2 regions of the Psychrosphaera sp. 1_MG-2023 genome follow, and region 2 is predicted to be linked to the other one. Evidence: predicted binding sites of a transcription regulator. Region 2 holds the regulator's gene; the other holds the start of a gene.

Region 1 (16,446 bases), on a different contig from region 2:
TTTGGGGCTATCTCTTGCGTCACAATAGTCACAACGCTATTGCCTATACGTTGATCAAATTTAGCGTGTTGTTGAATTACAGTTTGGATGTTGTCAGGTAACTCTGCGTCAAATTGTGGCGCGATGATTACAACTGAATCCCAACTTGGATCACTAAGTGCAGTTTGTAATTCTGATATTAAGATAGGTTTTGGATAAGACATACGGCATTACTCTATTATTTTTTATATCGCTAGAGTATTGATAAACATAGGTGAATTGCAAGTCAATGACGGTCTAGATATATTTCGAACTTACCGAAGTTGTAAATCAAGTTTGCCAATTTTAATATTGTTTACTAGATTAAATAACTTACTGGTCAGTTATTTATTATCTAAATAAAGATCCTGATCTAACCCATTATCACCTGCTGATTGAAATTACTCCTTTAGGTAGCCTAATCGAATGCATAATGTCATCTTTGAATAACCTAGCGATAAAAATGAAACGTGCAATTTCTGAAATCGAAAAAGAACAAAGAAAAGAGCAAATTGTATTTGCTGCTTTGGACGAGTTTTATTTAAAAGGCCTTAAAGCGACAAAAATGGAAGATATCGCCATTCGCTGCGGAATATCAAAAGGCACCCTATATCTTTATTTTAGTTCAAAAAAAGCGCTTTTTGAATCCGCTGTTGAGCATATTGCTATGCATAAGGCGCAACAAATCCAATCATTAATGACAAACCACAATAGTGTAAAAGAAGCTCTCGACCAATTATTTGAGTTTATCCCCAAAGTTATTATTGATTCTCCATTACCAAAGTTAATTAAAGTTTTGATCAGTGACGCCTTTGATTTTCCTGATGTGATAAAAACCTATAAACAAAATATCATTGACCAAGTTCTGTCTACTATCACCATAGTATTACAAGCCGGAAAAGAACGAGGTGAAGTTAATATTGACGATGCAGCACTTACCGCAAAACTCATCGTTGCACCTGTCATTTTTGCCGTCGTTTGGAAAGTCTTATCCGAAGCTGAAAACTCTCCGCCACTGGCCGTTGACGTATTATTAAAACAACATCAATTGATAATTTACAAAGCTTTAGGGATAACAGAATGAACACAAACAAAAGCGTTAAGTGTATATTTTTCCTGCTTTATTTATTTCTCGCCGCTTGTTCTAAGCAACCGCCTGTATCAGCGTACACCGGTTATATAGAAGGTAATTACTTTTACGTTTCCGCTCCGGAACCTGGATGGATAATAAACTTATCAGTAAAAGAAGGCGATACCGTCAGCCCGGACTCTATCATTGCTCAACTCGATGATGAATATCAGCGTCTTGCAATTGCCCAGGCGGAAAAACAACTGGCGTCGACGGCAGCACAACTCGAAGACATACAAAGTGGTGCGCGGGAAGAAGAGTTATTAGCACAACAAAACTTATTGGAACAAAAACAACTGGCGCTTGATTTAGCGAAAAGTGAATACCTACGTTTAGAAAATTTGCATCGTAAAAACCTAGTTTCTGAAACTGAATTGGAAACATCTAAGTCCTATCAACTGCAACTTGCTGCAAACGTTTCGTCACTCAATCACACAATAAACGTTATGAAAATGGCAGCACGACCCGCTGTTATTACGAGTCATGAGCAACAACTTGAGGTAGCAAAAATTGAGCTCCAAAAGGCCCAATGGTTACATTCAAAACGAATATTGAGCGCTAAAAACAGCGGTGTTGTAGAGCAAGTTTTTCAGCGACATGGTGAGTATGTTAAACAAGGGCAACCAATTGTTTCAGTATTAATTAACGATTCCCAAAAAGTCAGGTTTTATGTCGAACAAAGCCAACTGAGTCGCGTGAAAGTAGGTCAATATGTCGATATCAATCTAGATAACGATACTCAAACCCATAAAGCAAAAGTCCAGTTTATTGCACAGGAGCCAGAGTTTACACCGCCGGTTTTGTATAACCAAAGCTCTCGAAGCTCATTGGTATTTATGGTTGAGGCACAATTAGCGCCCGCCACTAAGCTACATATTGGACAACCAGTGGATGTGAGTTTCCATGAATGACTTTGCGGTTGATGTTAAATCATTAGTCAAAGAGTTTGGTAAAACTCGCGTGGTTGATGACGTCGCATTACAAATTCCAAAAGGCCAGGTGTGGGGCTTTCTCGGGCCTAATGGGTCAGGTAAAACAACGACTATCAGAATGTTATGTGGGCTATTAACACCAACTCAAGGTTCAGGAACCTGTTTAGGTCTAGACATCATAACCGAAGCTGAAAAGATAAAATTACAAACCGGTTATATGACTCAGAAATTTTCGTTCTGGGAAGATTTATCAATTCGAGAAAACCTAGATTTTGTATCTCGAATGTACAACCTGCCAAATCGTAAAGCCAAAGTTGATGACGTAATAGCAAGGCTAGATTTAACTCAAAGACAACACCAGCTAGCAGGTGATCTTTCTGGCGGGTGGAAGCAACGTTTAGCACTTGCCGCTGTGACCATGCATAATCCTAAATTATTGCTGCTTGATGAACCAACAGCGGGCGTGGATCCTAAGGCCCGTCGAGAATTTTGGGACCAAATTCATGAGCTGACAAATCAAGGGATCACCATTTTAGTTTCGACGCATTACATGGACGAAGCTGAACGATGCGACCAGATTGCCTATCTTGCCCACGGTAAACTTATCACGCAGGGAACGGTTCGAGATGTCATTGCGGCCTCTAACTTAACAACGTACGTTTCGATCAATAAAGGTGTTAGGCAATTTGCCTCGGCGCTAAAAGCGGAAGATGACATTGAAAACGTTTCATACTTTGGAGCCGCCCTGCATATTAGTAGCACAAATACAGTAGCAATCGAAAACGTTATAAAACGAGCGCCATTCGACTCACTAGATTGGCAAAAAATCACCCCTAGTTTAGAAGACGTGTTTATTTCACTTATGACATCTGTAGGCAATGATAAGCGAGACTACCAATGAACAGTTTATTTCGGATTTGGGCGATATTGTCTAAAGAGATGATCCAAATGCGCCGCGACAGAATGACATTTGCGATGATGGTCGGTGTTCCAATAATGCAATTAATATTGTTCGGTTTTGCCATCAACAATGATCCAAAAGGTTTGCCAACAGCGGTATTTATAGAAGCACCAGACCAACATTCTAGAACCATTGTTGAGGGCTTTAAATTATCCGAATATTTTGATGTTGTTACTGCAGTGAGTAACTACCAACAAGCTGATGACTTATTCTTAAAAGGTGAAATTACGTTTTTACTTGTGATCCCAGCAGACTTTACAAAAAAACTGGTCCGCCAGGAAATGCCTCAATTGTTAATATCTGCAGATGCTTCTGATCCTGCAGCTTCATCGAATGCGATTGCCAAAGCGTCTGCAATTGTTAGCAAAGCATTGAATCATGATTTTGTCGGCTCTTTAAACTTTCTGAAGTCTACTAAACCAAATGTCGATGTAATTATTCACCCAAAATACAACCCTCAAGGCATTACTCAGTACAACATCGTACCAGGATTGCTCGGTGTTATTTTAACTATGACTTCTGTCATGATCACCTCTATGGCAATGACACGAGAACGGGAAAAAGGCAATTTGGAAAATATTTTAGCTATGCCGGTTAAGCCATTTGAGGTTATGGTTGGAAAAATTGCTCCCTATGTCCTCATTGGACTCATACAGACCGCCATCATTTTATCCGCCGCCAGTTTCTTATTTGAAGTGCCCTTCCTAGGGAGTTTTATGATCCTTAACTCCGCAATCCTTATTTTTCTGTTGGCTAACTTATGTTTAGGTTTTACGTTTTCAACAATCGCAACAACACAAATGCAGGCAATGCAGATGACGTTCTTCTTCTTTTTACCGTCACTGCTGTTGTCAGGATTTATGTTCCCGTTTAGAGGAATGCCACAGTGGGCTCAACTTATCGGTGAAATGTTACCTTTAACGCATTTTTTGCGGATTGTCAGGGGAGTTATGCTAAAAGCGGCGGATTTTTCCCATCTCGCGAATGAGTTTTACGCGTTAATCGGGTTTATTGTCTTGATTGGAATTGTGGCAATTGCCAGGTATAGAACAACGTTGGATTAAGCAGCTAAGGCCATTAGCCAAATAAGCTAAGCTGTTCAATAGCGTCGACCACCGAATCTTCTAGTCCAATATGAACACCCAATAGTCTAACGGCTCGTCCCTCGCCACGACTTAACGCCTCCACTAAAAGCGATTCAAACGTCGCTACATCAAATTGATTATGTTTTTGCTCTTTAGTTGTGACAACAAAGTCATTAAACTTTAACTTAACGCCTAACTTGCCAATATGTCGCTTGTCTAAATAGCTTTGGGCACGCTTTTTAAGTTCAGGTATGAGTTTTTCATGCATTATCTGCTTCAATACAGATAGATCCTTAATATCTTCACTGAAAGTCCGCTCAACACCAACGGATTTTCGAACTCGTTCAGTCTCTACCCCTCGGTTATCAATGCCTTGACAACGTGCCCATAAAACGGCGCCGTAACTTCCAAGCAATTGAGATAAAAACACTTCTTTAGAGTTTCTGACATCTTCCCCGACAAAGAGCCCAGCGTCGTGTAATTTTTTTAATGTAACTTTGCCTACACCCGATATTTTCTCTAGCGGCATGGTTTTAACAAATTCAACTACTTGGTCCGGCGTAATTACAAACTGTCCGTTTGGTTTATTCTCATCGCTCGCGACCTTTGCAAGAAACTTGACCGGTGCAATACCAGCGGAAGCGGTTAAACCCGTTTTATAAAAGATATCACGTCTTATTTGCTGGGCAATGAGGGTTGCGGAACCTTGAAACTCCGTACAATCGGAAACATCTAAATACGCTTCATCCAATGATAAAGGTTCAATTAGTGGGGTGTAATACTCGAATATCTCTCTAATTTGACGGCTAACTTCTTTATATTCAGCCATCCGGCCCGGAACTATCACTAAATTAGGACACTTTTTGAGGGCCATTGCAGTTGCCATGGCAGACCGTACACCGAATTTTCGTGCCTCATAGTTGCACGTGGCTATGACACCTCGCCTATCAGAATTTCCACCAACTGCAACAGGCAACCCCACTAAAGCCGGGTTATCTCTTATCTCGACACTGACATAAAACGCATCCATATCGACATGAATAATTTTTCGGTTGATGCTCATATTTAGAATATTGTCTGTTTAAATTTAATGCTCACTGGCCCATAGCTACAAAATATCACTGTATAAACAAACAGTCAAAGTGCAGTTTTTTAATCTAGATTGATAAGTTTGCAATTAAGAAGTTGAAAAACGACTAAGGTAACCTACTTATTCGTATCGTTATTTAAACAACGATTAAAACGAATAAGTTTAAGGCACATTATCGCGAAATTTATTTGGAATGAACTGCAAGCCAATCAGCTTGTTTAGTAAAGCCGTTGAGAATTAATTTGAACGAAAATTTTTGAAGGATATGAGTGAGAGTTAATAACAGTAAACGAGAGTAATACCGTACAGCCGGTTAGTTAAGATCGCTCTTGAACTAACCAGTTTAAAAAGCGTTTTGCTTCTTTGGTATTGGCCAACGTTAAATGTTTAGGGCCTGACTGATCAGAAAACACAACTTTGTTGTTGTTAACTGAAATTGAATGTAGTGGTTGCACAATTGTTAATTGCTCACCGTTATAGGTATATGACATAAATTTAATTTCTTATTATATTATTAAAAAACAGCGGCCAGTTTAGCCACCAATTATTACAGAAACATGACTAAGTAAATTCCGCACAAAATTATTCTGTGAAAAATTACAAGCATGACTAATTCGGATTATTTTACGAGTTCAATAAAGACAATACGTTTTTAATGTCAAATCAATGCATTAAAAAGTTATACAGAAAAGAAGAACTTTGGGGTAAACACAATCTTGAGTGGTTTTATAACACTCTATAAAACAAAAGGCCAAGTAAAAATTTACTCGACCTTTCAATTATTAACTATTTTTAGAAAAATCTAAAATTAGATAACAACAACGTTTGATGCTTGAGGACCTTTTTGGCCTTGTTCAATAGTGAATTGAACAGATTGACCTTCAGTCAAAGTTTTGAAACCTTCAGAAGCAATAGCACGGAAATGTACGAATACATCTTTACCGCCGCCTTCTTGAGTTAAAAATCCGAAACCTTTCTCTTCGTTAAACCATTTTACTGTGCCAGTAGTAGTAGACATAATAATCTTACCTTTTTAAATATTAAATTGAATGGTCATTTCTGACCGGTCGAGCTAAAGAAATTACTTAATTGATAGTGCCTTGGGTAAAACTGAATTCAATATAATATTAAAAAACGGGTTTACTGGTGTAACTAAAGCGGATAACAAAATAAATACTGCATCTGTAGCGCGACGTATAATAGCATAACTATTATAAAACAAAAGCCCTATTTTAGAATAAAGGATAAATAATAGACAGATTATTAGTTCATATGAATAAATGGATCTTTAGTCCCGTCAAAAAATCCATTTAATTATCCTTTTATTACAACAAATTAACCTATTTAGTTCGCGTTGACATCGGGCACTGGCTTCTCTTTGATCATTAACCACGAGACTGCCGAGATCGTCATTGAAATCGCGCAGACCACAAAGACCATGCTTTTATCATCTGCTTTATTTAGGAATAGACTCACCCCCAACGAAACCACAAGTTGCGGTAAAACCACAGACAAATTAAATAACCCCATGTACAAGCCCATCTTAGCGTTTTCGACACGCTCTGACATAATCGCAAAGGGTAAACTTACAACTGCAGACCAACCAATGCCAGCTAACGCCATGAAGAGATACATGATCATCGGTGTCGTTGCAAAAAATGCGATCAAAGCGTACGCAACTGCGGTCACCAATAATGCATAGGCATGGACTTGAATACGCCCAAACTTAATGGCTAAGGGTCCTAAAACCAAAGCGGGTAATAGTGCAGCTACGGCGTTTAAAATGGCAAAGCTGTACGAAATTGTTTGGCCTAATTCCTCCGTAGTGAGCGTCGACATTTTTTCTTGCAAAAACGCATAGCAAAAAACAAACATCGTTTGAATTCCAATCCATGAGAATGAGTGTGCCGCCAATACCTTTTTGAATCCTAAGTGCTTAGCGTCAGATTCAGAAAAGTCGTTTTCATTTTTCGATAGTGTTTCAAATACGAAATACAAGGTGATGAGCAAGGCCAATATTTCGAAATAATAGTGCTTAACTTCAAAACCAGTTAAATGTAAAACACTGGCGTAAATTGAATAAACTAAAAAGCCCCAAAGTGGCTTTATATCGCTAAGTACTTCATACCAAGAAAATTTTACATCCGCTTCTTTGTTCTCACCTTCAAGTACTTTAGGCTCTTCGATAAACAATGCGGGTATAACTGAAAATAGCAGGACGAGTGCAGCACCAAAGTAAATAAGTAGAAAATTGTTCCAAAATCCGCCGATAACATAGGCTAGTACGCCAAAGGTTCCGGAGATGGTTTGCATCCAAGTATAACCTAATGTGCGCTGCTCCCCTGCTGGAGTAACGTCAGCAATTATTGATCGTGTAGGGTTAAAGCTAACGTTTATAGACAAGTCGAGGGATAGAGCAACGGCTATAGCAACGGCCATTAAGCCAACATGACCCAAAGACTCGTTTATGATGCCGATATTCGGTAAGGCTAATAGAGATAGTGACGCTAATACGCCGCCAATAATGATAAATGGTCTTCGTCTGCCATTCCAAAACCAAACTTTATCACTAATAAAGCCAACAATAACTTGACCTAAAATACCGGCTATTGGACCGGCGGCCCAAACAATACCAATTTCATGAATATCGAGGCCATATTGTGTGCTCAGCAACCAACTCAATGCTGAAATTTGAACAGATAGTGCAAACCCCATAGCTGTGGATGGCAAGCTTAACAACATATAAAACGGTGCAGACAACTTCTTTTGGATACTCAACATTTACTGTGCTCTTGTTAAATTCATACGGTAATTTACCGTATTTCTTATAGCAGTCGACAGAAGAACTGAATTTTTGGTCATCCATACGTATGCAAAGAGGTCATGCCCAAGAGCAAAAATACATTTCATTTCAACAAGTCGAATTGACCGCAAAAACTAAAGTGACCAAAGTGGTTTTAGGCTACCAATCAAATAATTTATTTCCGAGCAGTTAGTAGGTAAACTCCCATGACGGCGAAGAACACTTTTTATCGAGAATATTAAAAACATGGCGCAACTATACTTCTACTACTCTACAATGAACGCTGGAAAATCGACGTCTTTGTTACAATCAGCTTACAATTATGTTGAAAGAGGAATGTACAGTGCCATTTTTACTGCTGCAATAGATGACCGCACCGCAACAGGCGTTGTGAGTTCTCGAATTGGCTTAAGCCAACCTGCCGATATTTTTAACAGCGACACCGATTTATTTCAGCAGATATCTAAAATCAAAGAAAATAGAGCATTGCACTGTGTGTTGGTCGACGAGTCTCAATTCCTTTCAAAAAATCAGGTACAACAACTTACCGATGTTGTCGATAAACTAAACGTCCCCGTTATGTGTTATGGAATTCGAACAGACTTCCAAGGTGAGTTATTTGAAGGTAGTAAATACTTACTATCGTGGGCTGACAAGCTTGTCGAGCTAAAAACAATTTGTCATTGTGGCAAAAAGGCCAATATGGTGGTTAGGTATGGTGAAGATGGGCACGTGGTTTCTTCAGGGGATCAAGTAGAAATTGGCGGAAATGATAAATATATGAGCTTATGCCGGAAACATTTTAAACAGGCGTTTGAAACAGGACAACTGACGTCAACAGCTTAAATCACTTCTATACTGAACTAATTTCACAACCATTGCGTTAAACCAATAAAAAAGCGCCTTTTCGGCGCTTTTCATTAAATAATTTGGTTATCTTTCCAAGCTTGCTCTTTTTCTTCTCGCGCCAATCTCTGACGTTCAAGTCGCTTATCACAAGGGTTGTCACAATTACATGCCTTAGCAATTCCTAACGCACCTAAACCACCACAACTGCCTGCAATTGTTTTCTGCTTGATCCAATAGCCTACCGACATAGCGATAAACACAATCAAAAGCAGCGCAAACGTCAATAAAAATACTTTTAACATTCTGTTAGCCTTTACCAATCAACTTTTTAAATTCCGTCGACAAAACTTCGGCAAATCCATTATCCGTTTTAATTAGAAAGTAAGCCGCGATACCATTTTTCTCTGCAAATTCAACACCGCTAACGGGACCTAAAACATTAATAGCCGTAGCGTAAGCGTCTGCACTTGCCGCAGAACTATGTAATACGGTTACCGAAGCTAACTTATGCGTTATTGGTGCTGCAGTCTCTGGGTTAATCGTATGTGAGAATCGAGTACCATTCTCTTCAAAATAATTACGATAATCACCAGACGTAGCCATACCAATATTGCCTGGACTAAATATCAACTGAGCTTCGCGTCTATTTGTCACCGGTTTTTCGACCGCTACCGTCCATAATTCTCCTGACGGTTTATGGCCTGAAAGACGCATTTCACCACCAATTTCCACTAAGTAATTGGTAATGTTATTTCGCTCTAAATATTCAGCAATTTTATCAACAGCAAAACCTTTAGCAATTGATGAAAAATCAACATAAACGTCTTTATGCTTTTTAACTGCCACATTACCTGTCAGCGAAACTTTGTCTATGCCGACAAAATGTTTAACGTTTGCAATATCTGCGTCGCTTGGGCGAGTTTCAATTCGGCCATTAGGACCAAAGCCCCACAAATTTACAATAGGCCCAACCGTTACATCAAACGCACCATTTGACTCGCGATTAATCTCGAAAGACTTTGTCAAAATTTCAACATTATCCGCTGAAAACTCAAACGGTTTACCCGCTTCTGTTTGATTAAATTTGCTTAGTTCAGAATCTGCAATATAAGTCGACATGAGTTGGTTAATTCTAATTAACTCATTGTTTACTGACTCATACAAATTAAGCTGATTGATGTCGTCTTGTGTTGGGAATAACTTAACACTAAAGGTCGTACCCATGGTTTTGCCCTGCAAAAGAACAGGCTGAACCTCAGACTCAGTTTGCTGTGTGCAAGAAACCAAAAAGGCCAGCCCTACCAGGGCTAGCCAAATTGTTTTTAACATCTTTAATGACATCAGGGGGTTAACCACCAAAGTCATCAAGAAGGATGTTTTCGTCTTCAACGCCTAAATCTTTAAGCAAGTTGATAACGGCAGCGTTCATCATTGGAGGACCACACATGTAGAACTCACAATCTTCCGGTGCTTCATGATCACGTAGGTAGTTTTCAAACAATACGTTATGAATGAAACCAGTGTACCCTTCCCAGTTATCTTCTGGTTGTGGATCAGATAAAGCAACATGCCATTCAAAGTTGTCATTTTCTTTAGCAAGCATATCGAAATCTTCTACATAGAACATTTCACGGGCAGAACGAGCGCCATACCAGAAACTCATCTTACGGTCGGTTTTTAATCGGCGTAGTTGGTCAAAGATATGTGAACGCATTGGCGCCATACCAGCACCACCACCAACAAAGACCATTTCTGCGTCTGTGTCTTTGGCAAAGAATTCACCAAACGGACCTGAAATCGTTACTTTGTCACCTTCTTTAAGGCTCCAAATGAACGATGACATTTTACCCGCTGGAAGTGTTAGGTTATTAGGTGGCGGCGTAGCGATACGCACGTTCAACATAATAATGCCTTCTTCTTCTGGGTAGTTGGCCATTGAATAAGCACGGATCGTTTCTTCGTCTACTTTAGACTCAATGCTAAAGAAGTTGAAACGTTCCCAATCCGGACGATATTCGTCAGGAATGTCAAATTCAGAATATTTGATGTGATGCGCAGGTGCTGCAATTTGAATATAACCACCGGCACGGAACGGAACTGACTCACCATCAGGAATTCTTAATACAAGCTCTTTGATGAAGGTTGCTTTGTTATCATTAGAGATAACTTCACAATCCCATTGCTTAACACCAAAAATCTCAGGCTCTAATTCGATATCTAAATCTTGTTTAACCGCTACCTGACAAGATAGACGACAACCTTCTTTAGCTTCACGTTTAGTAATGTGACCTTCTTCAGTTGGAAGAATATCGCCACCACCTGAATGGACGTGTACACGACACTGACCACATGTACCACCGCCACCACAAGCTGAAGGAATAAAGATCCCTTTGTCAGCTAGGACGTTAAGTAACTTGCCGCCAGCAGAGGCTACAACTGATTTTTCAGCGTCGCCATTAATTGAAATTGTGATATCTCCGGTCGATACTAGTTTTGACTTAGCTACTAAAATAACTAACACCAAAGCTACTACGATTGCGGTAAACATCGATACGCCGAGAACGATTTCCATCGACTTTTCCTTATTTTTTATCTAAGGGCCCCATGTAAAAACACGAGGCCGACATTAACCTTAAAGCGAGATACCACCGAAGGATAAAAAGCCAAACGCCATCAATCCTGCAGTAATAAACGTAATACCCAAACCTTTTAAGCCATCTGGCACATCTGAATATTTCATTTTCTCACGAATACCTGCCAACAATACGATAGCAAGCGCCCAACCGATACCTGAACCGATACCGTAAACAACACTTTCAACAAAACCTAAGTTCTTGGCAACCATGAAAGAAACCGCACCAAAAATTGCACAGTTAACAGTAATCAATGGTAAGAAAATACCTAACGCGTTGTAAAGCGGCGGGAAGTATTTGTCTAATGCCATTTCCAAAATTTGCACGAGTGCCGCAATAACACCAATGAAAGTAATGAAAGATAAGAAGCTTAAGTCAACAGATTGAGTAGGGTCTGTAATGCCTAAAACACCATCTAAAGCGCCTGGCGCCAAGATGCTTTGATAAATAACTTGGTTAGCTGGTACCGCTATGCCCAATACGACAATAACGGCTACACCTAAACCAATCGCAGTGCTCACTTTTTTAGAGACTGCTAAGAATGTACACATACCAAGGAAAAACGATAACGCGATATTCTCGATAAAGATCGTTTTAACCAAAAGGCTTAAATAATATTCCATTTCGATTAATCCTTCTCTACTTGTTCAGGTTTCCACTGGCGAATTGCCCAAATGATCAAACCTATGATGAAGAAAGAGCTGAATGGCAATACCAAAAGACCATTAGCTTGATACCAACCATCGTTTTGAACTAGTGGTAAAATTTCGATTCCGAAAATAGTACCAAAGCCAAATAACTCACGGAAGAATGCAACTAACATCAAGATAAAGCCATAACCTAAGCCATTACCGATACCGTCTAAGAAACTTACCATCGGCTTTTCTTTCATAGCAAAAGCTTCAGCACGTCCCATAACGATACAGTTTGTGATGATCAGGCCAACAAATACCGAAAGTTCTTTTGATAACTGATAAGAGAATGCTTTCAATACTTGGTCTACAACAATTACTAAAGACGCAATAATCGCCATCTGCACAATAATACGTACACTTGATGGGATATGGTTACGAATAGTAGAGATAAATAAGTTTGAAAACGCCGTTACCATTACAACTGCAAGAGTCATAACTAGCGCGTTTGCCATAGAACTCGTCACCGCTAGTGCTGAACATATACCAAGAACTTGTAAAGCGATTGGATTGTTATCAACAATAGGGCTAGATAAAACTTTTTTAGCATCTGAAGACATGATTACAAGCTCCCACGATTAGCGGCGATAAATGGTTTATAACCTTGTTCGCCAAACCAGAATTGCAATGTACGAGTCACACCGTTACTTGTTAATGTTGCACCCGATAACGCGTCCACACCGTGAACATCATTAGCATCTGCACCACCTTTAACTAAGTTAACCACAGGCTCACCTTTACCGTTGTAAATCCTTTTGCCAGGCCATAATGCCTTCCACTTAGGATTCATAACTTCAGCGCCTAGTCCCGGAGTTTCTTTATGGTCTGAATAAACAACATTTTTAACTGTGTTTAAGTCAGCCTCAAGACCAACATAACCATACATTAAGTCCCATAAACCTGAACCTACAATTGGTAATACAATCGAAGCAACTTTACCGGCATCGTCATGAACCAAGTAAATAACAGCTTCGTTTGCTTGACGATTAATACCTGCAGGGTCATTTGCAAGTTTTTCAGATTTTTTCGGGTCACGTGCATTTCGACGCTCTTCGAATAAATCAGGATTACCTTCAACAAATTTACCAGTCTCTAGGTCAATCATACGAGCTTCTACATATTTATTATATGTTGCAACAATGTTACCAGCTGCTTTGTCTTGTAAGCCTGCAGCTTCAAGTACTAGAGTTTGTTTATCAAGTAGCTTGTTGGCTACTTGACGAGGTTTAAGTTGTACCGCAGACACTGATACCAGCGCCGCACAAACGATACATACAGCAAATACGAAACCAACCGTTTTGCCAAAAGTCTCTTTATTATTAGACATTGCGTGCTAGCCTCCGTTTTACGTTACCTTGAACCACAAAGTAGTCGAACAATGGTGCAAATAAGTTAGCGAATAAAATAGCTAACATCATGCCTTCAGGGAATGCAGGGTTCACAACTCGAACAACTACAACCATGAATCCAATTAACAAGCCGTATGCCCATTTACTTTTATCAGTAAATGACGCCGATACTGGATCTGTTGCCATAAACAATGCACCAAGTGCAAAACCACCAACAACAACGTGCCAATGCCAAGGCATTTGAAACATTGGGTTAGTCGCACTATCAATCGCATTAAATGCAGTTGCCGTTAAAATTGTACCTATTACAACACCGGCAACAATGCGCCAAGATGCAATTCGAAGATAAATAATAAACAAACCACCAATTAACAAGGCAAGTGTTGATGTTTCACCTACAGAACCAGCAATGTAGCCGTAAAATGCTTCAGTCCAAAGCGCAATGTTATTGTAGTCCAACGAACCAGCGGCTGCTTGACTTAACATAGTTGCACCAGAGAAGCCGTCAGCGGCAACCCAAACTGCATCACCTGAAATTTCGGCAGGGTAAGCGAAGAACAAAAACGCACGACCCGCTAATGCAGGGTTTAAGAAGTTTCGACCCGTACCACCAAATATTTCTTTTGCAACAACAACACCAAAGGTAATACCAAGTGCCGCTTGCCAAAGTGGAATAGTCGCTGGAAGGATAAGCGCGAATAAAATTGAAGTAACAAAGAAACCTTCATTTACTTCATGTTTACGCACTGATGCAAATACAACTTCCCAGAACCCACCAACAAGGAAAACCGTTGCATAGATAGGTAGGAAGAAACAAGCGCCGTAGAACATTTTCATCAGGGAGCCTGAGTCACCGGCGAGTGATCCGCCTAATGCTTCAAACAGCCCAAACTGCCATGTGTCAGGTAATGAGTATCCGGCAGCTAAAGCATCAGCCGCTTGATGGCCAATATTAAACATACCAAAAAACATGGCTGGGAATAATGCCAACCACACCATGATCATAATACGTTTTAAATCAACGCTATCACGAACGTGGGTTTGACCTTTATTAACAAGACCAGGCGTATAGAAAATAGTCGCAGCTGCTTCATACAGAGCATACCATTTTTCGTATTTTCCACCTGGTTCGAAATTAGGTTCAATTTTTTCTAAATAACTTTTAAGACCCATGATTAGCCCTCTTTTTCAATCGTGGTCAAGCAATCACGAAGAATCGAACCGTATTCATATTTGCCAGGGCAAACAAATGAACAAAGTGCCAAATCTTCTTCTGCTAATTCCAAACAACCCAATTGTTGTGCTGAATCTGTGTCGCCAGAGATCAAGTCACGTAATAACAATGTTGGTAGTACGTCTAAAGGCATGATGCGTTCATAGTTACCGATTGGCACCATTGAACGGTCAGAACCATTTGTCGTAGTTGTCATTTTGAAAAGCTTCTTAGGCGTTAAATGGCCTAGGAATGCACGAGTAACCGAGAATTTATTAGAACCAGGCATAGCCCAACCCAAAAATTCTTTTTCACGGCCTTCCGCAATAACAGAAATTTGCAAATGATAACGATGCAAATATCCGTGTACGCCCATCGCTGAAGTACCACTTAACACTGAACCAGAGATAATGCGGTTTTCACCACTCTCTAATTCACCTGCCGTAATATCTGCAGTTGATGCGCCCACAGTTGTGCGGATCAAACGAGGATTTTTAACAACTGGGCCAGCCAAAGCGATAATACGCTCACTGCTTAATTCACCTGTTGTAAACAAGTGACCAATTGCTATCACTTCTTGATAGTTTACATGCCAAGCAACTTTGCTTGCAGAAACTGCATCAATGAAGTGCATCTGGGTACCAACCAAACCAGCTGGGTGTTTACCACCAAACTCGTGCAATTGAACATTTGGAGCTTCAGCTGTAATGTTTGCACCTGGTTTTTTCGATACGTGAATTTTGCCATCAGTCAATCGGCTTAACACGGTTAAACCCGCATTGAATAGCTCTTGTTGCTCTGCAATAACGACAGCTGGGTCCGCAGCAAGCGGATTAGTGTCTGTTACTGAAACAAAGATTGATGACGGAGTGCTGTCTAAGGCAGGTGTCTTGTCAAACGGACGAGTGCGTAACGCAACCCATTGTCCTGATTCGACTAGATTATCAACCACTTTGTCACGTTCAATAGAAGCTAGCTCGCTAGGCTCATATTTTGCGAATGTGACTTGCTCGTCGCCTGAAACTTCGATCACTACTGATTGAAGTACACGCTTCTCGCCACGGTTGATTTCCTTGACTACACCGGCTGCAGGGGCAGTGAATTTCACGCCAACATTCTTTTTATCTACAAAAAGAACCTGACCTTTCTTTACACTGTCGCCGACCTTAACATGCATCGTAGGACGCATGCCATGGTACTCTTCGCCAAGCGTAGCAACAGTTTTAACTGCTGGACCATCGTGGATGGCTTGTTGTGGAACGCCTTCAATAGGCAGATCCAAACCTTTTTTTATGTTGATCATACGCATATGCACTAATTTTAAGTTGGAAGAAATGGAATCTTTTTGGCAATCAAATTTCCTATCTAACTGCCTAGCACTCGATGCACTATCAAATGCCGTAAAATCTTTATTTTTTGTAAGCGTAACCCACCTACATCATTTAGCCGCAAATTGTAGCATCTTATCGGCCTTTTTGCCTATCGCAAATTTGCATTATTTGCGTCTCAACACCCTAATTAGTAGGCTAAAAATCAACCACTCAGTTAAAATTCAACGTAGAATCCCAAATAGATATCTTAATTGGGATAAATCCAATTCCATAAAAAAACCGAGTATTTTGTCAAAACTCGGTTTTTAATTAGCAATTGGCTCTAAGGTTAGATGACGTTAGCAATTTCTGCCACTGGGTT
Region 2 (16,446 bases):
ATCATTCACTTTATCGACACGGTTAATATTGGCAACATTGAGCAAATAATAAATTCTGACCATCTATTGGAATTTAGTACGTTATTAATCGCAAGTTTTCACATCTTGCTTATTGGCTTTTTACTGCGTGCATTTGCAAGGCTACTGACCAATTGTGCTCATTTGTTCTATGCTGAAATGCAATTCGAGTCTCTGTTGGTCTACTTCAAGTGCGAAGGGACCTTTACTGAATCTAAAATTTCTACTGGTACTGGTATCCACGATAGCACTCGCTCTGAAAATACTTTGGTTCGAAGCAGTATTACGCCATGGATTATCGTTTCCCGCATCGTCTCTACTACATTTGCTGCGACTGGTATGAAAAACCTGGAGCATCCAAGACATATCATGGAGCTACATAAAGATAATGAGCAATTAGCCGCCATTAAAGCGGATGTCATTTCGTTCTTAAAAGACCGTGAATCTATAGCTTCAATTACCAGTGAACGAGATTTGGGGAATGCATCACAACTTTATCAGCTAAACCAGCAAACTAGAGCAAATCCAACATCAACGGCAGCGTTAGAACAAGATGAAGAAGCCGCGGGGTATTTGCGTCAAGAAGAGGATCTTAATCCGACCGACAAAGGATAATTAATCTCTCATGAGCTATCTTTGAAAAATCAAAAAAATACTATTTTTTGATTTTTCAATTATCCGTTCCCATTACCGAGTTTATGTTTATATCATCAAAATAACTGCACAATCCGCTGTTGATACACCGCGATTCCACCATCAGTTATGGCCAATAAATGAGATCAAGCATTTTTCTGGAATAGACCATGATGTATTAAACAAACTCGAAAAAATGGGTTACAACTTGGTAGAAGGCGCTTTTGGCGATCTACAAATTGTGATTAAGCAAGGTAATAAACTGCAAGCAGCTTCTGAAACTAACAAATTTAATCGAGGCGTAGCTAAAGTACTAGAGCAATAAATACGTAAACTCATCGTTTATTTAAAATCTGTTTACTTTACCTAACCTACAACGTGCGTTTAATTATTAGCGCACGTTGATTTTATCTCACTTAAAACTCTTCTAGAAATGACAACAACTAGCTTTTTTCTGAGCACACATCAAACACCGAACACCTGAACTAAAAAAGGCTCAACAATAATTGAACCCCAACGGTCATTATATGACCTAAAGTCATTTACAAAAGTGACCCCAAGTCACCACATCACTACACAACCAATTTCATCATTGTCGTAGCGATTTAATAGCCATTATTGCTCTGCAGATTTGCGCCGGCTTAATGCTAAGATCCTAGTCGACAAGCACTCATTTTTTTAATGACCTTAATTAGTGCATTGTGTCTGCAGTATCTTAAAGTCATACATCGTTAGGTTAAATTGAAATTGCCACAAAACTTAACGGTTACATTCCCATTATATTGAACAAAATTCACAGACAATCAAAGACCTAAAAAAGCAAAGCTAGTCACACAATAAGCAAACTAAAATAAATTGATTTAGGGGGCTTGCATCAGATAATTTCTCGGCTAATATTCTGACTAAATGGAGTGCAAATTATTATTTAGTAAAATTGGTTTTGAGGTAAAAACATCTATGTCAGAATTTCATGGTTTTATGCAGTCTAGTGAGTTTTACGACGACAAAAACTTTCCAAAAGGGTTTAAGCGATCTGGAGATTTTACAATAGCGGAATCCGAGATATTGTCATCTTTAGGTTCTAGGTTAGCGCAACTTAAACAGAAAAAAGTTGCAGCAGAAACCGACGCAGAAAAGCACTTTTTGGAAATGTGTGAACACAACTTGCTACCAGAAAGTGTTGTTGAGCGTGTTTGGGCCAAGTATGAAAATATCATTACTACGGGTAAACCCAAATATACGTTAACGGCAAAAGCGGAAGATGTGGAAGACGATCCGGATGTCGACGATGACGATTTATAAAGATGTAAATGACTAAGCAAACTGGACAGCTGCTTAGACTAAACTCCAACGTAGCCTAATTTAATCATTAGTGTAGGTATTGTGATCACGAATCTGCACAAACAAAAAATCGCTGAACATCTTGTATTCAGCGATCTTTCACAGAGTAACTAAACCTAATATCACCCATATCCACCAAAAAAGACTAACGGAGTACAGTTAGAATTTCGGCGCTAAGAATCTCCTAGCTTGTCGTCAGAAAATTACATCAACGACGAATTTCTTATTACGCCTACGGCTAACCCTTCAATTGCAAAGTCTTGGTAGTTCAAATCCACTTTAATAGGCGAAAACTCTTTGTTTTCTGCATGCAAGATAACTTGGCTACCGTTGCGTTCTAACCTTTTAACTGTCACATCTTCTTCTACGCGAGCAACAACGACCTGTCCGTCGCGAGCAGTTTGAGTTTTATGGACCGCCAAAAAGTCACCATCCATTATGCCGATATCGCGCATACTTTCACCCTCAACCTTCAATAAAAAGTCAGCGGCAGGGTTAAACATAGTTGGATCGACATTTATGTGGCTGTCCACGTGTTCCATCGCCAGTATTGGCGAACCCGCAGCAACTTTACCTATAACCGGTAGGCCAGTTTCCATCTGCGAAATATCTTCAGTCAAACGAATACCGCGGGATGTACCTGGCAATATTTCAATAAAGCCCTTTTTAGCTAGCGCTTTTAAATGGTCTTCCGCCGCATTGGCAGAACGAAATCCTAGTCTTGTGGCAATTTCGGCTCGTGTTGGTGGCATACCAGTATTCACGATGCTTTGTTTAATTAAGTCTAATATTTGAGCTTGTCGTTCTGTTAACGGGCGCATAAGTCTGTTTTTCCATACAGTAATGATAACTGTCAGTATATACAGTCATTTATAAACTGCAAATAGAAAAACTAAATTCATTTGTAGGATTTACGAACCGATTTGCTAAAATCAACCTCGTCTTTTTGAAAATCATTAATTAAGCGAAAAAATGTCTATTATTGCATCTGTATTTTATTGGTTAACTCGACCATTTATTCGTACCAAAGTTGTTATCGATTATTCACTCGATTTATCGACGTTGAGTCAGAATCAACAGATAAGTTATGTGTTAACCACCGATTCATTTACTGACAAACTTGCGTTTGAGCAGGCATGTCGTGAACATAACTTAGCCTCGCCGTTTTCGAAACTTAAAATTCAGTTTAAGAGTTTTAACCGTACTTTTGGTGTTAAACCAATTAAGTCGATATTCAAAAATGAAAAAACACATATGCGGGATACGCTAGCAGAAGGTCAAAAAATTCTGCAGCAAGTTGAATTAAGCCAACAAGATGTCCTTTTTGTTCCAGTAATGATTTGTTGGGGTCGCTCGCCAGGGGTTGAACGCAAAGCAACCGATGACCAAAACAAAATTGGTATTTGGGATCTGGTAGCTGCAACGATTCAAGCCACGCCACTTCGAAAGTTTTTTATCGTATTATTTTCAGGTCGCCACAATTTTGTGCGAATTAGTAAGCCAGTATCCCTGCAAAAAATGGTCGCCAATCACGGTACTTCTGTGGATGCAGCTCATAAACTAATGCGTGTTGCGCGTATTCATTTCGAACGTCAGCGTTTAGTTGCAACAGGCCCTAAAATCATGGCTCGTCAGGCATTTTTTAACAGTATGCTGGCAAGTCCTGCGTTGAAAAGAGCGCTGCAAGATGAAATGAAAACCAAAGACATCTCTTTGGTTGAAGCGAAAAAGAACGCAAACAAACTGCTACACGAAATCGCAGGTGATTATAACGAGACTTACGTCCGATTCTTCTCACGAATATTAACTTGGGTTTGGAACAAGATTTATAACGGCATACGTGTCCATAATTCTGACGAGTTACGTGAGTTGGCGCAAAAAGGCCACGAGATTGTTTATGTTCCTTGCCACCGCAGTCATATGGATTACTTATTGTTAACCTATGTAATCTATCATCAAGGGCTTGTTCCGCCTCACATTGCGGCGGGTATTAACCTCAACTTTTGGCCTGCAGGGCCTATATTTAGAAAAGCCGGCGCATTCTTTTTAAGACGCAGCTTTAAGGGCAACAAGTTATATTCGGCCGTATTTCGTGAGTACCTTAGCCAGCTGTTTATTAAAGGTTACCCAGTCAAATATTACACTGAAGGTGGGCGTTCTCGTACGGGTCGTTTGTTACCCCCCAAAACAGGTATGTTGGCGATGACAATCCAAGCCATGTTACGTGGTATAGACCGACCTATTACGCTTGTCCCTGTTTACATTGGCTATGAACATGTAATGGAAGTAAATACTTACCTAAAAGAATTGCAGGGTAAAAATAAAGAAAAAGAATCGGTATTTGCGATCTTTAAGGCACTTCGTAACCTTAAAAATTATGGCCACGGTGATGTCAACTTCGGTAAGCCAATTAATTTAAACGAGATCCTAAACCAAACAGAACCTGACTGGCGGTCACTCATAACAGTTGACGACGTTGTCAAACCAAAATGGTTAACACCTGTTGTAAACCACACGGCAAATTTAGTAATGGAAAACATCAATGACGCCGCCGTTATCAATACCGTAAACCTTTGTGCGATGGCGTTGTTAACGTCAGAAAATCACGCTTTGCCGCGTGACGAAATGGATGAATTAATTGAGTTCTATTTACAATTACAGCAAGCGGTTCCATATTCAGACAAGGTGAAACTACCTAGTTTAACCAGTAGCGAAGTCATTGATGAAGCCATCCGTTTAGAGAAAGTGGAATCTGAGAACGACGAATACGGCACGATTATTCGTCTTGACGATACCAATGCAATATTAATGAGCTACTACCGCAATAATGTCGTTCACCTTTTTGCGGTACCGTCTGTAATCGCAGGGATCATATTAACCCGCCGAAACTCAACAAAACGAGACGTAGTCGAAATTGTATCTTCGCTTATTCCTCTTCTACGTGACGAGTTTTTCATGACGATCACCGACTTGGAATTATATATCGATAATACTATTGAATACTTCGAGTCCCATGACGTTATTCAACTAAATAGTGATGGCGAATTTTTGGTTGACCGTCAAAGTGATGGTTACTCTCAGCTGAACCTATTGGCCCGTATAATGAAAGATACCCTACAACGATATGCACTCACGTTTAATCGCGTAGCGCAACTTGACGGCGTACAACGTGGCGAATTGGAACGAGATTGTTTGAAGCTAGCAAAACGTTTACTCAAATTACACGACCTAAAAGCACCTGAGTATTTTGATAAAAAAGTCATCTCAGGATTAGTAACATGTATTCGAGAGCAAAAGCTGGTGAAAATAGATGAAGCGGGCTTAATGCACCTATCAACTGAAGGCGAACAAACCGCAAATTACATTAACAGCTTGTTAAGTACTGAAGTTTTGCAGTCGTTAAAGTCATTAGGTTAGACAAAAAATAATGCAATAAAAAAGGTCGACGCTTTACACGTCGACCTTTTACTTATCTTATTTTCGAGGAAACTTTTGTCGGTCGCGAATAACACCTTCTTGAGTTGCCGACGCAATTAAATTACCTGCTTGGTCAAAAAATTGCCCTTTAACAAACCCTCGGCCGCCACTCGCACTGGTACTTTCCATGTCATATAAAATCCATTCATCCATCCGAAACGGACGATGGAACCACATCGAGTGGTCTATTGTGGCAACTTGCATGTCTCGTTGTAAAAAGCTTTTTCCATGCGGAAACAAAGCCGTAGGTAAAAAATTAAAGTCCGAGGCATAAGAGAGTAAATAGCGATGAACCCGCGGGTCGCTAGGTAAAATGCCGTTCGCTTTAATCCAAACTTGGCGACGTGAATTCATCACCTTCGGATTAAATGGGTTGTTAACCTGTACATGCCTAATTTCAATCGGCTTTTCACAACTAACGATATCATGTAAATGCGGTGGAATTTTATCAATGTTTTCCTGATAAAACTCGTATTCAGAAAGTAAACCGTCCGGACCTGGCACGTCAGGTTTAGCAGCCTGATGCTCATAACCAAGTTCTTCACTTTGAAATGACGCTGTCATATAAAAGATCGGCTTACCAAATTGAATTGCTTTAATCCGACGTGTGCTAAAGGAACCACCGTCACGAATATTTTCAACGTCATAAATGATCGGTTTACGGTCATCCCCTGGACGCAGGAAGTAGCTATGAAAGGAATGCACAAAACGTTCATCCACAGTCTCTTTGGCCGCACTTAACGCCTGACCAATAACTTGTCCACCAAATACATGACCAAAACCTAAGTTTTGGCTTTGTCCACGGTAAAGACCTTCTTCTATTTTTTCTAAACTAAGGTGCGTTAATAGCTGGTCGAGTACTTCACTCATTATACGTCCTTTCCTTTACGGACAAGCGTCCAGTCAATTTCTTCGTGTAAAATACGGTCAAGCGCAACATAATGCAGCACATCACCTGTTGTGATTAGTGAGTCACTAGCCGGGTTTAGTGTCATGTCCAAACCGATACGATCTTTAGCGACAGCAAGTAAAATCGCATTATGATGTTGTTTAAAATAGTAAAATAATTGACCAAACTGAACGTTACCAATATCTTCTGGTACTTGTGTAGAAAACTGAGTATTACCTTGAAGCGTAGACATCAATTCGTCATGTAATCGGCTGCTACCTGGGTCTTGCATTGAACGTACAAGTATCTCAGCCGTTTTAGAGCTATTGCATTCAACATTATCAGTATACTTATTTAACATTTCAACTTTCGTCTCGTCGTCAAAGTAAGCACTTATATGGCAATCATCCGCCACTAAAGGACTGAGTTTTAAAGCGCACGTAAATGTCATGTCGTCGGTAATGCAATCCACTATTATCCGATCGGCTTCCGCCACGTTGACCCGCTTCAATTCATCGTCATCAGTAAACGAAGAAAGACGAGCGAATTCAACCATTGGATTATCTAAAAATGGATGCTCCATATCTTCAAAAACACACAATAATATTGTGCGTTGCATGCGGCGTTTGTCGCCAAGTATGTGTTCGATAATTTTTGCGGTACGAGTTTCATGCCAGCCAAAAATTAAAATGTGCGTATCTAAGTGACTAAAATCTTTTTCGCCTGTCATAACTTGCCTTAATACTTTTGTTACTGATTGTCCTAATTTACCTAATAGTGCCCCAAAAATTGCCAATCCTAATGGGATTTGCACCAGCGCGACTATCCATTTACCCGCCTCTGTAGTTGGACTCATATCGCCAAAACCAACCGTACTTGTTGTCACGACGTAGTAATAGACAAACGCATCCCAACGAGTTAGTGCCGACTCTCCAGCACCCACCAGCGCTAACCAACTTATCGCCGCGTGGGCAATAAATAGCAGGAAGATAGTATTCCAAGTAACCTGACTAAATTGTATTTTCAGGAATCGTATTAATTGATTAACGACCAACTAGAGACTCTCCTTTTGTTTAGTATTTGAAATGTACTTTTGAATTTGTTTTTCTAGTACCAACAGCGGCACAGAACCATTCTTAAGCACAGTATAATGGAATTCACGGATATCAAATTTATCGCCAAGTTGTCGCTCAGCTTCTTGTCGTAATCGTGATATCGTAAGTTCACCTATTTTATAAGACAACGCCTGAGCAGGCCATGAAATATAACGATCTATTTCAGTTTCAATATTATGCTCTGAAAGCGCGGTATTAGCTTTCATATAATCGATAGATTGTTGCCTTGTCCAATCCTTCATGTGCATACCGGTATCGACGACTAATCGACAAGCGCGCCACATTTCATAGGTTAAACGTCCAAAATTAGAGTATGGGTCTTCATAAAACCCTGCTTCTAGTCCCAGTTTTTCGGCATACAGGCCCCACCCTTCACCAAAGGCCGACATATAATAATTTGAGCGATAAGCTGGAGTATCAGTCATTTCACGGGACAACGAAATTTGCAAATGATGACCCGGAACTGCTTCGTGTAACGTTAGTGCTTCTAATTCGTACAAAGGTCGACGTTCAAGTGCATAGGTATTAACCCAATAATAGCCGGCGTCTGTATCTTTAGACGCGCCCACATATCGCCCAGTTGTGTACTTTGGCGCAATATGATCTGGCACCGGCGCAACCCCATAAGGTGTTCTTGGTAAATGCTTAAATAACTGAGGCAGTTTGGCATCCATTTTTTTAGATAGATAAGCCGCTCGCATCAATAGCTCTTCTGGTGTCTTGGCATAAAACTGCGGGTCGGTTCGCAGAAACGCTAAAAACTCACTAAATGAACCAGAAAAATTTACCTGCTCAATAGTCGACTGCATTTCTGCTCTTATTCGAGCCACCTCCTGCAATCCTTTCTGATGAATTTCTTCCACAGACATATTTGTCGTTGTGTAATGCAGCGCTCGGTTTTGATAAAACTCGCTACCATTTGGTGTGTACTTAACCCCGATGGTGTCACGAGCTTGCGGAAAATACTGTTGATTGAAGAAGTTAAGGTAACGCTTATAAGAAGGTACAACAAAATCGCTAATCGCAAGTTGAGCGGCATTTTGTAGCTCTGCTATTTCAGGCTCTGAATATAAATCGCCGATCTGAGTAAACGGACGGTAATAGACACTTTCTGTTGGCACTTTTGTAATAAAGGCTTTTATGGTGCCATCGTATCCAGCTAACACTGCTTTGGGTTGACTATTACCCTTTTTTAGCCCTTCGTTCATCCACTTTATTTGCTGGTCAAAGTATTTTGGAAAGGCTTTTAATCGAGCAATATAGTTGAGTAAACTTTGTTTAGATTTAACGTTCACACCACTTGGTAAAAAAGCCAATGAGGTATGAAAACCGCCTTCTGCGGTTAATGGCATTTGATGACTTTTAAATCGATATTCATCAGCAATGTTTTGTAATCTATGGGTCAGTACAACGTGGTTTATTTGTTCTTGTTCCGATAGGGAAGCAACATCAATATCCGCTAATAGTTGTAACTGTTTTAATGTTTGTTCGTACTCTTCGTGAAGCTTTTCTGCAGAAAGATCTGGCAATTGCCCAGCCCGCGGATCATCACTATTGGGATCCGCAGAAAAAGGTGACTGAGCTTGGCGGTATTCCCAAATAGTGTCCGACACACGATTAAAGTTTTTAGATGCATCCGGAGTGGCGGCACAACCAGCCAGCAGACAAATTGGTAAAACCAACAGAAGTAATTTCATTTCACTTAATTCCCTAATAGTTTACGCCATCCGGATTTTGGTTTTTCCAGAGTCACTACTTTACTTAATGTCGCTTCCCAAAACGGTGTTAGTAGACTCGTCGCGAGTTTTGTGAAGTCATGTTTATCAGCCCCAAGATCACTATGAGGTTTTGATAAAACCCAAGCGGTAGCAATTAATGCCAAGCTACGTTGCAACAAGGCATTCCATTCTTTTGCCGTGACATCCGGATTGAGTTCTTTAAAAGTAGGGACTAAGCGTTTAAATTCATTTACTTTACGAGTTTGAAATCCAAAATGAAATTTGTCATCAACCTTTGGCTCTAACATAGCGTCACTAATTCGATACAACTGACCTAGGGTCGGTTCTTGCTGCCAGTACTCCAACATAAATTGACAAATATCATCTAAGTTGTTTTCTTCAAATTGTTGCATTTTACGAGCAATATCCTGTAACCACTTTTGAATGTGGCGCTCAAGAAGCGTTAAAAAGATAGCTTCTTTACTCGTAAAATAGATATAGACCGTACCTTTGGCAATGCCTGCAGCGGTAGCGATTTGACTGGCAGAAGGCAGTTCACCTTTATTAGTTTTAAATAACTGCTCGGCGGCATCAATGATGCTATTTGTTCGATCAAGTTTTTGCTGCTGGCTTTTTGCTTTTTTCATTTCCATTCGTATGACCTAAATTTACTTACTGTAATCATTCACTTTTGCTGTCCATCAGTAAATATTACAGTATTTTCTTGACCTTAAAATAAAAGAATCTTAGTTTATAACATGAATATAAGGGAATGTTCATTAACCCTGTTGTGAATTTACAACACGATAATCACATTTTGTTCTTGTTGCTTATCCGTAGCGCAGCAGTACAATGTGTCCAAGTTTTATTTGCGTTGAAAATCGCCCTGGAGTCTGTGCGGCATGAAATACCTTGATACCATAGAGCAAGCTGACGGCATGTTACAAAAAACGTTAGGTTTTTTGAAACAACATCGTTTGCCAGCCAATCCCATAAATTATGGGGTTGTATATGAGTATATGGCTGAATCAAATAAGGACATTTCCAAAACATTAGACCGTGATTTAAAGGCCGGCAAAACCATAGATTCATTTTTGATGGAGTCATTGTACAAAGACTTCATTTTACAACAAGACGCCAAGCAAGAAGCCATTGTTGATGATGTTCACAATGTCGTATCCACCACGCAAAAACATGCAACAAAAGCACATAAAGACACGTCGAACTATATCTCTATATTAGATGAAGGCATGTCGATGTTAGACCGCGAAGACACAACGTTGTCGAAACAGGTCATCGACCGACTCATTAAGATTTCTTCCTCGATGAAAAATTCTCAGACCGTATTGTTGAAAGCGTTACGCCAAGCACAGGCGAAAACAGCGGAACTTCAACAACAAATAGATGAGTATGAAGAAAGTAAACAAATCGACCAACTTACTGGGCTATTTAATCGCTCGGTTTTAAACCAAACTGTCGACATGTGGGTCAGTAACGATGTTCAAAACATCGCGGCCATTGCCATAAACCTCGATCACTTTAAACAATTTAATGATAACTACGGTGTCACGATAGGAAACGTAATTTTATCTAAAGTTGCTCAGAAAGTTAAAAGTTACGTTGCGGATAGCGGCTTGCCGGTTCGCACCGGTGGTGAAGAATTTTTGATTATGATCCCTGAGGCTGATGTACATACTGCAGGTGAGATTGCCGAAAAAGTGCGCCAAGGCGTAGAAAAATTACAATTTGTTAATGCTAAAAACCGTCAACGATTACCCAAAGTTACCGTTTCCCTCGGTGTAACATCATATAATCCTAAAATCGGAATTGAAGGTACGTTACAAAAAGCCACATCGGCAATGAGAATGGCTAAGGCAACCGGACGAAATCGAGTATTTACCGACAGCTAGTAAACGGCATAGCGGTTCTATAGCCCTACGAGTACTGCTGCACTAAATTATTGTCTCCCCTTCTCAAAATGGGATACAGGTTACTAAACCTTGCAAATTAGATTTGCTCATAAATTGACAGTGGTTTTGCTATTAGGAATCCTTGAACGCCGTATGCACCTACTTCTTTTGCTAGGTCTAGTTGAGTGTGAGTTTCTATATTAGGGATAACCGCATTAACACCTAGTTTATCAACGAGATCACAAATCATGCTTAAGTAGTCTTTGTTTGCCGACGAGTCTTCATGGTTAATATACCGGCTATCGAGTTTTAGCCAATGAACTTTCATATCAGAAAATCTCGCCAAACTACTTGAGCCACGACCAAAGTGGTCGATTGCAATTTGCACCCCCATATTGGCGATTCTAAAACTGGCTTCGCGCGCAGTTTGGCAGTGAGACAAATCTATTTCATCAAATTCCATGATCAAATTATTAGCCAACCCCGGTGAGCTTTCTAACATTTCCACTAACCATTTCATAAACTCTTCGGACTTAAGTGAAAATGCCGATACATTGATAGAAACTTTGCCCGCGACAGCGCCAAATAAATAATGTTTATGAAGTTCTTCTAAGGTCCGTTGGTCAAGCACTGCAGTTACATCAAATTTTTCAGCCATTGTAATAACAGTACCAAGTGAAACAGCCTGATCGTTGACCGTCAACTTCGTATATAGCTCGGTAAACAACAAGGTATTTTGACTGGTGGAAACTACAGGTTGAAGAAAGAACTCAACTCGTGCTGTTTCCATCGCTGCTAATAACTCACCTTTAGAACCATAAACCGTTGAGCCCGCCTCATTAACAACGGAGCTATCAACATAAAACCGTTTACCTTGGGTAATCGCATGTTTAAGCGCAGTATCAACTCGTTTTAACAGTGATTTGTTGGTATCCGTTTCTAAGAGCTCAACTGCACCTAAAACGGCACCGCCGTATATTTTTAAAGGCGTGCAATCGACCATCTGCTTTGCAATGTCTTTGGTAAAATCAACAATTTCCTGCGCCCCAAAATGCAATAACAAAACGCCCATTTCTTGTTCGTTCAATTGAAATAATTGAATGTTTTTACCTAAACCATGGGTTCGTTCGACGCTGTTTTTTACAAATTCAAGTACCGTTTTATAGGTAGGAAAACCCTGTTCGAGTTTCAACTTACCCAAATTAGTTAAATGCACGACCACCAAGCCGCAATGAACCTTGTCATTTTCTGTGTTAATCACATCGGTTATGGCAGAGTTAAAGTATTCGCGGTTAGGTAATCCCGACACGGTATCGTGATAAACGCTATGCTTAAGTTCATCCATCCGTTCCTGTTGCGTATCAAACAAAATTTTAATTTGCTTGGTCATATCATTGTGGGCTTGAATCAACTGCTCAAACTCAGCAATACCTGACCGAGTTTCTATTTGTGGATAATGTTTATTAGCAACAGCTGCCGCCTGGCGTTGAACCGCGCTAATGGGGCGCAATACAATATTAAAAAGAGCTAGCCCTAAAGCCCATGCGATAAGTCCGACAAAAATAGTAATAGATAACATGTCGGTAAACTGTCGCCAAATAAACTGATAAAACGCATATGGATGTATTTCAACTTCCAACTCGCCAATTTTATCAATACCGCGATACAGTTCTTGGCTTCCCATTATAACTTCTAGTGGCAATATCGTTTGGAACCAAAGCGGCACCCCCGCGGTAGCGCTGAGATCAGTACGTTGATATAAAACGGATTTAGTGGCATCCGCTGCAAACAAACTAATACGTGAATAATTCCCCGCATCATAAAAACTGTCTATTTTGGCTTGATAGAGTTCTTGGTTTGCAGACATTAACGCCAAATGGAGGGGGTCAGATAAATATTGGGCAGCAGTATTCGATTGATTCACTAACTCTTGCACCGTAAGTTGCCTTACGTTTAACAAAGAAAGCCACGCGTATCCGGCGACTAAGAGGGTAATAATTAAACTGTGGATTACAAAAAGCTGACGGGAAAGTTTCAATTCAACACCTCAAAAGATCACAAATAACAATTCAGCGAAAATTCACTATTAAATTCGAGTTCCAGCACGACTAAAATGCACCGACGCAGGGTCGATTACAGATACCACCGACAAGTGTTGTAAATTTAAATGTTCATTAAATTCCGCTTTATCTAATACTTGGTCACGAAGCAAAATACGAGCGCCATCACTACTGTTAAATAATAAGGCGACTTGATTATGATTATTTTGATTTAAATAGACCAACCGAAAAGCAGATGAGTCAAAGCCTAGTTGAGATAACATCGACCATTTCATAAATGCTAATTCAGCGTCATTCGCCGTTCCCGTTTCAAAAACATCGTTATAAAGTTGCGAAACATGAGTAGCATTTAAGTTATTGGATTGAATTTGAGCAGTCAGCGCCTGAACTCGACTGAGTTTTTGATTTTTATCTAAAGTGTGTTTTTGCAATTCTAATTGTTGCCACTGAACACGCAAAAGCGCTTGCTGACTGGCATCGGCAAGGTTGATGGTGTAAATCAATGACACGATAAAAATAAGTATGCGCATAAGGTGCTTTTTTTTATTGTTATTATTTTGTCAGTCTAGCAAAGAAATTAGATTTGGTTAAGTATTCTACAATTCGATATTCTGATTTTTTCTTTGGTTTCGCCTACACAATTCAGTAAACTAGCTTCATTCAATTAAAACAGTACGCAAAAATCAATGACCTCAGAATTTAAATCCGAAGAAAAAACCCATTTTGGTTACCAAACTGTAGACAAAAATGACAAGCAAAACCTAGTCGCAAATGTTTTTCATTCTGTCGCGGCGAAATACGACATTATGAACGATTTAATGTCGATGGGAATTCATCGGGTTTGGAAGCGCTTTACAATTGATGCTAGTGCAGTGCGCCCCGGAAACAAGGTACTCGATCTAGCCGGTGGTACTGGTGACTTAACACGTAAATTTAGCGAAATCGTTGGTGAAAATGGCCAAGTCGTTTTAGCCGACATAAACGACTCAATGATAAAAGTAGGTCGTGAAAAGCTTGAAAACTTAGGCGTTGTTGGCAACGTAGAATACATTCAAGCAAATGCAGAGGCATTACCATTCGCCGACAATACATTCGACATTGTTACTATTGCATTTGGTTTACGTAACGTAACTGACAAAGACGCAGCGCTTAAATCGATTTATCGCGTATTAAAGCCTGGTGGACGATTATTAGTACTTGAGTTCTCTAAGCCAAACCAAGAGTGGTTAAGCAAGGTATATGACTTTTATTCGTTTAACATATTACCTAACGTTGGCCAATTAATTGCCAATGACAAAGAAAGCTATTTGTACCTATCTGAGTCGATTCGAATGCACCCGGATCAAGAAACACTTAAAACGATGATGCAGAGCGCGGGCTTTGACCAAGTCAATTATTCAAACCTAACCGGCGGTATTGTCGCGTTACACAAAGGATTTAAATTCTAACTATGCTGTTAAATGCTGCCTTTATGATTATTGAACCGGCGCTGAACGAAGCACTCGGTTACGACTACAATGCAAAGCAAAAACTGGCTAAGTTAGAAAACAAAAAATTCACTGTCACGTTAACCGATTTAAAACTGTCACTGAGTTTGTTGGTCATTAATAACCAAATTAAGTTAATGACCAATGCTGAAGGTAGCGACTGCACCGTCCGTACAAAATTCGATAAATTAAAATCGTTATCCGATGCGTCGGTGCTGACCAAACTCATCAAATCGGATGAACTCGAACTTGAGGGTGACCTTGGAATTGCACAGGCCTATTCAAATTTGTTAATTGAAAGCAACATAGATTGGCAAGAGTGGTTGTCGACGTATTTAGGTGATGCCCTTGCACACCGTGTTGCAAGTGTCATCATAAAATTAAACCAATTACTTGCCCGCAAGCTTGCCGATATTGATTACACAGTTGCTTCCGCCTTGACCGACGAACTCAAAGTCACGCCAGATAACATTGAAATAAACCAATTTATTGAAGACGTCGACAACTTGCATGCTCAAACTGAGCGTTTATTCTCAATGTTCACTCAATTTAGGAAGTCAGTTTGAAACTCTCGAACTTAAGCCGCTTGGCATTTATATTCCATACCGCTTTGTACTATCGCTTGTTTAGCGGCATTCCAAAGCATCTCCGTCCTTGGTATATCAAGCTAATTCTTTTGGTGTTTTTCTGGTATCCAAAAACCAAACAAAAATCAGCCAACGCATACAATATTAGACTGGCCCTTGAATCTCTTGGCCCAGTTTGGATTAAGCTTGGGCAAATGTTATCCACTCGCAAAGATTTATTGTCTGACGAATTTAGTGTTGAGTTATCAAAACTGCAGGATCAAATCGCTCCCTTTGACGGCGAACAAGCAAAACACATCATTTGTCAGGCACTTGGCATCGACGATATCCACCAACGCTTTGAAACCTTTGAAACCACACCGTTAGCAACAGCGTCTATTGCTCAGGTTCATGCCGCAACACTACTCGTTGACCAACAGCCAAAAGACATTGTAATAAAGGTCATTAGACCTGGCATTACTCAGCAAATTGAAGCCGATATTAGCTTAATGAAACTCGCTGCGGGTCTTGTTAAACGTTATTTAAAAGACGGCGTTCGTTTACGCCCTTTAGAAGTCATAGAAGAATACGAAAAAACCATACATAGTGAATTAAACCTCGCGCAAGAAGCCGCAAATGGTCAGCAATTAAAACGAAATTTTGAACAATCTGATGACCTCTATATTCCAGAAATTTACAGTGAACATTGCCGTAAAAACATGCTGGTTATGGAGCGTATTTATGGCATCCCGGTCTCTGATGTTGAGCGACTAAAAAGCCAAAATACAGATTTAAAACGACTTGCAGAAAAAGGCGTGAGCGTATTTTTTACTCAGGTGTTTCGGGACAGTTTTTTCCATGCCGATATGCACCCTGGTAATATTTTTGTTGCTGAGACAACTCCTGAAAATCCACAATACATCGGAATCGACTTTGGGATCATGGGCACCTTAAATTCTGGTGACAAACGCTATCTTGCTGAAAATTTTGTCGCATTTTTTAACCGTGATTATCTAAAAGTTGCTCAATTGCATGTTGAATCTGGCTGGGTTCCAGCACATGTGAATGTCGAACAATTTGAGATGGCAATACGCACGGTTTGCGAACCTATCTTTAATAAACCTCTGGACCAAATATCTTTTGCTCAAGTGTTAATCGGTTTATTCGACACCGCAAGACAGTTTGAAATGGAAGTACAACCACAACTCGTATTGCTGCAAAAAACACTGTTG

Evidence for each region. Region 2 encodes LexA, which represses DNA repair genes until DNA is damaged. Its sites were predicted from a motif close to TACTGTATNNNNATACAGTA; they were not measured.
Region 1: a site for LexA is predicted at 5,245-5,264, ahead of dinB (DNA polymerase IV). Genes of this name have one in related genera too.

What each region holds. Positions count from the first base shown of each region.
Region 1 is NZ_JAUORW010000002.1:227,058-243,503, reverse strand. Features, by position in the region: gene Q4575_RS02660 (leucyl aminopeptidase family protein) at 1-203, opposite strand, end outside; gene Q4575_RS02655 (TetR/AcrR family transcriptional regulator) at 482-1,102, shown strand; gene Q4575_RS02650 (HlyD family secretion protein) at 1,099-2,058, shown strand; gene Q4575_RS02645 (ABC transporter ATP-binding protein) at 2,051-2,980, shown strand; gene Q4575_RS02640 (ABC transporter permease) at 2,977-4,104, shown strand; gene dinB (DNA polymerase IV) at 4,118-5,188, opposite strand; gene Q4575_RS02630 (hypothetical protein) at 5,533-5,706, opposite strand; gene Q4575_RS02625 (cold-shock protein) at 6,024-6,236, opposite strand; gene Q4575_RS02620 (MFS transporter) at 6,560-7,996, opposite strand; gene Q4575_RS02615 (thymidine kinase) at 8,265-8,864, shown strand; gene nqrM ((Na+)-NQR maturation NqrM) at 8,939-9,169, opposite strand; gene Q4575_RS02605 (FAD:protein FMN transferase) at 9,174-10,091, opposite strand; gene nqrF (NADH:ubiquinone reductase (Na(+)-transporting) subunit F) at 10,216-11,439, opposite strand; gene nqrE (NADH:ubiquinone reductase (Na(+)-transporting) subunit E) at 11,500-12,123, opposite strand; gene Q4575_RS02590 (NADH:ubiquinone reductase (Na(+)-transporting) subunit D) at 12,129-12,752, opposite strand; gene Q4575_RS02585 (Na(+)-translocating NADH-quinone reductase subunit C) at 12,755-13,519, opposite strand; gene Q4575_RS02580 (NADH:ubiquinone reductase (Na(+)-transporting) subunit B) at 13,512-14,714, opposite strand; gene Q4575_RS02575 (Na(+)-translocating NADH-quinone reductase subunit A) at 14,717-16,057, opposite strand; gene fabV (enoyl-ACP reductase FabV) at 16,414-16,446, opposite strand, start outside.
Region 2 is NZ_JAUORW010000017.1:13,397-29,842, reverse strand. Features, by position in the region: gene Q4575_RS15505 (hypothetical protein) at 1-633, shown strand, start outside; gene Q4575_RS15500 (gamma-glutamyltransferase) at 662-976, shown strand; gene maoP (DUF413 domain-containing protein) at 1,609-1,953, shown strand; gene lexA (transcriptional repressor LexA) at 2,196-2,813, opposite strand; gene plsB (glycerol-3-phosphate 1-O-acyltransferase PlsB) at 2,965-5,409, shown strand; gene tesB (acyl-CoA thioesterase II) at 5,467-6,339, opposite strand; gene Q4575_RS15475 (potassium channel family protein) at 6,339-7,412, opposite strand; gene Q4575_RS15470 (DUF885 family protein) at 7,413-9,170, opposite strand; gene Q4575_RS15465 (TetR/AcrR family transcriptional regulator) at 9,176-9,844, opposite strand; gene Q4575_RS15460 (GGDEF domain-containing protein) at 10,094-11,101, shown strand; gene Q4575_RS15455 (EAL domain-containing protein) at 11,199-13,139, opposite strand; gene Q4575_RS15450 (hypothetical protein) at 13,188-13,691, opposite strand; gene ubiE (bifunctional demethylmenaquinone methyltransferase/2-methoxy-6-polyprenyl-1,4-benzoquinol methylase UbiE) at 13,848-14,609, shown strand; gene Q4575_RS15440 (SCP2 domain-containing protein) at 14,633-15,214, shown strand; gene ubiB (ubiquinone biosynthesis regulatory protein kinase UbiB) at 15,211-16,446, shown strand, end outside.